2 linked regions of the Cellulophaga sp. L1A9 genome follow. The protein of the gene in region 1 binds, or shares a complex with, the protein of each later gene. Links are inferred from orthologs where the notes say so. Each region holds a gene or a part of one and is shown in the gene's direction. Other genes may lie near its edges.

Region 1 (2,797 bases):
ACAGAGCTAGAAGAACTTGTAATCAATAAAGGTTTAAGTTTCGGAATGGATCTGTCAAAATATAAATTAGATAAAGATTAATTTTACTTCTGTTGGAAGAGAAAATCTCGGATAAGGAAGAAAATAGAACAAAGTAATGAGACACGGTAAAAAAGTTAACCACTTAGGTAGGAAAAAAGCTCATAGAGTTGCGATGCTTGCAAATATGGCTTGTTCTCTTATTGAACATAAAAGAATAAATACAACTGTTGCTAAGGCTAAAGCTTTAAAGCAGTTTGTTGAGCCATTAATCACTAAGGCAAAGGCTGAAAATAATCAGACGACAGAAAAAGGAACACATAATAGACGTGTTGTTTTTAAAAACCTTAGAGATAAATATGCGGTTACTGAATTATTCAGTAACGTAGCGGAAAAGATAGCTGACCGTCCAGGAGGTTATACTAGAATTATAAAACTAGGTACTCGTTTAGGAGATAACGCTGATATGGCGATGATCGAGTTGGTAGATTTTAATGAGCTATACAATGCTTCTAAAACTCCAGCTAAGAAAACAACTAGAAGAGGTAGAGCAAAGAAATCTGAAGCTCCGGCTGCAGATGCTTCACAAGAATCAACGCAACCAGAAAGTTCAGAAGAATAAAATGGTTGGTTTATAAGTTTTAATATTAGAAAAGGATAAGTTGAAAAGCTTATCCTTTTTTTTGTGTTATTTTGTAAAAATATTTAATATAATTCCTAAAAATGAAGTATCAAACTAGAAAAAAAGCTCTTATTTTATTGGCTGATGGAACTATTTTTTATGGTAAAGCAGTAGGTGATAAAGATGGAACAGCCTTCGGAGAAGTGTGTTTTAACACTGGAATGACAGGTTATCAAGAAATCTTTACCGATCCATCATATTTTGGTCAATTAATGGTAACTACTAATGCTCACATTGGTAATTACGGAACTAATTCTGAAGAAGTAGAATCAGATTCGGTTAAAATATCAGGTTTAATTTGCAAAAATTTTTCGTACACTTTTTCTAGAGCTATCGCAGATCAGAGTTTAGAAGATTTTTTAAATAAAAATAAATTGTTCGCGATCTCAGATGTGGATACGCGTGCTCTAGTGAGCTATATACGTGACAATGGGGCAATGAATGCTGTGATATCTACCGATGTTGATAATATTCAAGGCCTTAAAGAACAATTAAAAAACATCCCGAGTATGGATGGTTTAGAGTTGGCTTCTAAAGTATCTACGAAAGAGGCGTATTATTACGGAGACGAAAATGCCTCCGTTAAAATATCGGCTTTAGATATTGGTATTAAAAAAAATATACTTAGAAATTTATCAAAAAGAGGAGCATATATTAAGGTGTTCCCGTATAACACTTCTTTTGAAGAAATGCGAGCATTTAATCCAGATGGTTATTTTATTTCTAATGGACCAGGTGATCCTGAACCATTATTAGACGCTATAAAAACCGCAAAGGATATTATTGCAAGTGACGAAACTTTATTCGGTATCTGCTTAGGGCATCAGGTTATAGCCTTAGCAAATGATATATCAACTTATAAAATGCACAATGGTCATCGGGGTATTAATCATCCTGTGATGAACTTGGTCACTGGAAAAGGAGAAATTACTTCGCAAAATCATGGGTTTGCAATTAATAGAGAAGAGACAGAGGCCAATAAAGAGATTGAGATTACTCATGTACATCTTAATGATAAAACGGTAGCAGGTATTAAAATGAAGAATAAGAACGTTTTTTCTGTACAATACCACCCAGAAGCAAGTCCGGGGCCACATGATGCTGAATATTTATTTGATCAATTTTTTGAGATGATTAAAGTTAAGGTTAACTAAAACGTTATAGTTTAAATAAAGGTTATTTGTCACAGTTTTTAGGGCATTGAGAGGGTTTTCTAACACCTTACTTTTGTATCTTTGCTGTGTTTTCAACATAAATAAATAAAAATATATGAGTATCATAATTAGCGTTCATGCAAGACAGATTTTAGATTCAAGAGGAAACCCTACTATTGAGGTAGATGTATTCACTGAAAATGGTATAATGGGAAGAGCAGCAGTTCCTTCAGGAGCATCTACTGGTGAGCATGAGGCTGTAGAGCTGCGTGATGGTGGTAAAGCTTTTATGGGTAAAGGTGTTACAAAAGCTATTGCTAATGTTAATACTGATATTGCAGAAGAAATTATTGGAATGTCTGTTTTTGAACAAAATCTTATTGATCAAACAATGATTGATTTAGATGGTACTCCAAATAAATCTAAATTAGGAGCTAACGCAATTTTAGGTGTTTCTTTGGCTGTAGCGAAGGCTGCTGCAGAAGAATTAGGAATGCCTTTATATAGATATATTGGTGGTGTTAGTGCGAATACACTTCCTGTACCAATGATGAATATTATCAATGGTGGTTCGCATTCAGATGCTCCTATTGCTTTTCAAGAATTTATGGTAATGCCTGTAAAGGCTGAAAGTTTTTCTCATGCAATGCAAATGGGAACTGAAATTTTTCATAACCTTAAAAAAGTATTACATGACAGAGGTTTAAGTACAGCAGTTGGTGATGAAGGTGGTTTTGCACCGAATTTAGCAGGAGGTACTGAAGACGCATTAGATACAATTGCTTTGGCGGTAGATAAAGCTGGGTATAAATTAGGGGATGACGTAATGATCGCCTTAGATTGTGCTGCAGCAGAATTTTACGTTAATGGTAAATACGATTATACGAAATTTGAAGGTGATAAAGGTGTAATCAGAACATCTGAAGAGCAAGCGCAATACTTA
Region 2 (3,363 bases), 790 kb from region 1 along the record:
AAATTGAATTAAAAGGATACTAAAGATATTATAAGATGCCCGGACAAAAAAGAACATATCAGCCATCAAAGCGTAAAAGAAGAAACAAACATGGTTTTAGAGAACGCATGGCGTCTGTAAATGGAAGAAAAGTTATTGCTAGAAGAAGAGCAAAAGGAAGAAAAAAATTAACTGTATCTTCAGAAACAAGACATAAAAAATAATGATTCATTTGTTATTTTAGATATTAGGTGTTACTTTTTTATAAGTAGCACCTTTTTTTTTGCCTATTTTTAAAAATTATTAGCGAACACTATATAATACAAGTACAATGCCTAAGAATAAAAATATCAAATCTGTTTTATTAATTGGATCTGGACCAATTGTAATTGGACAAGCATGTGAGTTTGATTATGCTGGTTCTCAATCGCTTAGATCTCTACGTGAAGATGGAATAGAAACTATTTTAATTAATAGTAACCCAGCTACGATAATGACTGATCCGACAATGGCAGATCATGTTTATCTAAAACCGTTAACCACAAAATCTATCATTGAAATTCTAAAAAAGCATCCAAATATAGATGCGGTGTTACCCACAATGGGAGGTCAGACAGCACTGAATTTATGTATTGAAGCTGATGAAAAAGGGATTTGGAAAGATTTTGGAGTAGCACTTATTGGGGTTGATATTGATGCTATAAACATCACAGAAGACCGTGAGAAGTTTAGAAATTTAATGATTAAAATTGGTGTGGGGATGGCACCACAGGCAACAGCAACCTCTTTTCTAAAAGGAAAAGAAATTGCGCAAGAATTTGGTTTCCCGTTAGTTATTAGAGCTTCCTATACTTTAGGAGGGGCAGGAGCATCTATAGTATATAAGCCAGAAGATTTTGATGAATTATTAAGTCGTGGGTTAGAAATTTCTCCAATTCATGAAGTAATGATTGATAAAGCCTTAATGGGCTGGAAAGAATATGAATTAGAATTATTACGCGATAAAAATGATAATGTCGTTATTATTTGTGCGATTGAAAATATGGATCCTATGGGGATTCATACTGGAGATTCTATTACAGTAGCACCGGCAATGACTTTATCAGACAAAACGTATCAAAAAATGCGTGATATGGCAATTCACATGATGCGCAGTATTGGCGATTTTGCCGGAGGATGTAATGTGCAGTTTGCAGTAAGTCCTGATGAAAAAGAAGATATTATAGCGATAGAAATTAACCCAAGAGTATCGCGTTCTTCGGCTTTAGCTTCAAAAGCGACAGGGTATCCCATCGCAAAAATTGCTACAAAATTGGCAATTGGGTACAACTTAGACGAATTAGATAATCAAATTACAAAATCTACATCGGCGTTATTTGAACCTACTTTAGATTATGTAATTGTAAAAATACCACGTTGGAATTTTGATAAGTTTGTAGGTTCAGATAGAACGTTAGGCTTACAAATGAAATCTGTTGGAGAAGTAATGGGAATAGGGCGTTCTTTTCAAGAGGCACTTCATAAAGCGACACAATCTTTAGAAATTAAAAGAAATGGCTTAGGGGCAGATGGAAAAGGATTGAAAGATTACGATAAAATCATTAGTAAGCTTACAATTCCAAGTTGGGATCGTGTGTTTATTATTTATGATGCAATTCAGTTAGGTATTCCATTAAGTAGAATTCATGAAATAACTAAAATAGACATGTGGTTCTTAAAACAATATGAAGAACTACATATATTAGAAAAGGAAATAGAAACTTTTACCATTGAATCTTTACCTAAAGATATTCTGTTGGAAGCAAAGCAAAAAGGTTTTGCGGATCGTCAGATTGCACATATGCTAGATTGTTATGAAAGTGAAGTGCACAAAAAGCGTACGGAGTTAAATATCAATAGAGTATTTAAATTAGTAGATACATGTGCGGCAGAGTTTAAAGCATTGACGCCATACTATTATTCTACTTTTGAAGAAGAAATAGAAAGACCAGACGGAACAAGGTATGTTGCAAATGACAGTATTGTTACGGATAAAAAGAAGGTTGTAGTCTTAGGATCAGGACCTAACCGAATAGGGCAGGGGATTGAGTTTGATTATTGTTGTGTTCATGGGGTTTTAGCAGCTGCGGAATGTGGGTATGAAACCATCATGATTAACTGTAACCCTGAAACCGTATCGACCGATTTTGATACGGCTGATAAATTATACTTTGAACCTGTTTTTTGGGAACATATTTACGATATTATTCTTCATGAGAAACCAGAAGGAGTTATTGTTCAATTGGGTGGGCAAACAGCACTTAAATTGGCTGAGAAATTAGAAAAACACGGGATAAAAATTATCGGCACCAGCTTTAAAGCACTTGATTTAGCAGAGGATAGAGGAAGTTTCTCTAAAATGCTTGAAGAAAATAATATTCCTTTTCCTCAATTTGGAGTTGCAGAAACAGCAGAGGAGGCATTAGCACTTTCAGAAGAATTAGATTTTCCTTTATTGATTAGACCGTCCTATGTTTTAGGAGGTCAGGGGATGAAAATTGTAATCAATAAACAAGAATTAGAAGAGCACGTTATTAACCTCTTAAAACAGATACCAGGGAATAAGCTTTTATTAGATCATTATCTTGATGGCGCTATAGAAGCAGAAGCAGATGCAATTTGCGATGGAGAAGATGTCTATATCATAGGGATCATGGAGCATATTGAGCCCTGTGGAATTCACTCAGGAGATTCAAATGCAACGTTACCTCCTTTTAATTTAGGTGAATTTGTAATGCAACAAATTAAAGATCATACCCGAAAAATTGCGTTAGCCTTAAATACGGTAGGACTTATAAATGTTCAATTTGCAATAAAAGACGATATTGTATACATCATTGAAGCTAACCCTAGAGCATCACGTACGGTACCATTTATAGCTAAGGCATATAAAGAACCTTATGTAAATTATGCGACTAAAGTAATGTTAGGAGAGAAAAAGGTAAAAGATTTTAATTTTAACCCTCAACTAGAAGGTTACGCAATTAAGCAACCTGTTTTCTCTTTTGAGAAATTCCATAATGTAAATAAAAACTTAGGTCCAGAAATGAAAAGTACTGGAGAAAGTATTTTATTTATTGATAGTTTAAAAGATGATGAGTTTTACAACTTGTATTCTCGTAGAAAAATGTATTTAAGTAAGTAATAAAAAATACTTTTAAATTTAAAAAAAAGCTTGAGCAACCTGCTCAAGCTTTTTTTTTGCTCAATCTCTTGATCACTACTGTTTATCTGTGCTTTCAGGAGTTATGTTAGTATCCATCATATTTTGGATCTCTTGATCTGCGATGTTGGGGATTACCACATAAAAAGTAGTTCCTTTTCCTGTACCTTCAGATTTAGCAT

Evidence for each region. The genes of interacting proteins can lie anywhere in the genome.
Region 2: the proteins of carA (region 1) and carB are in contact, whole or in part, in a solved structure (PDB 1KEE), measured with the Escherichia coli proteins. The link is inferred for Cellulophaga sp. L1A9 from one-to-one orthologs.

Annotation. Positions count from the first base shown.
Region 1 is NZ_CP047027.1:874,082-876,878, reverse strand. It holds carA (glutamine-hydrolyzing carbamoyl-phosphate synthase small subunit), read left to right. Parts: upstream 1-741; coding sequence 742-1,854; downstream 1,855-2,797. Other genes in the region: eno (phosphopyruvate hydratase), read left to right, coding at 1,970-2,797; rplQ (50S ribosomal protein L17), read left to right, coding at 137-640; GQR94_RS03565 (DNA-directed RNA polymerase subunit alpha), read left to right, coding at 1-81. UniProt on the Escherichia coli protein: Small subunit of the glutamine-dependent carbamoyl phosphate synthetase (CPSase).
Region 2 is NZ_CP047027.1:88,254-91,616, reverse strand. It holds carB (carbamoyl-phosphate synthase large subunit), read left to right. Parts: upstream 1-310; coding sequence 311-3,163; downstream 3,164-3,363. Other genes in the region: GQR94_RS00405 (two-component regulator propeller domain-containing protein), read right to left, coding at 3,239-3,363; rpmH (50S ribosomal protein L34), read left to right, coding at 36-203. UniProt on the Escherichia coli protein: Large subunit of the glutamine-dependent carbamoyl phosphate synthetase (CPSase).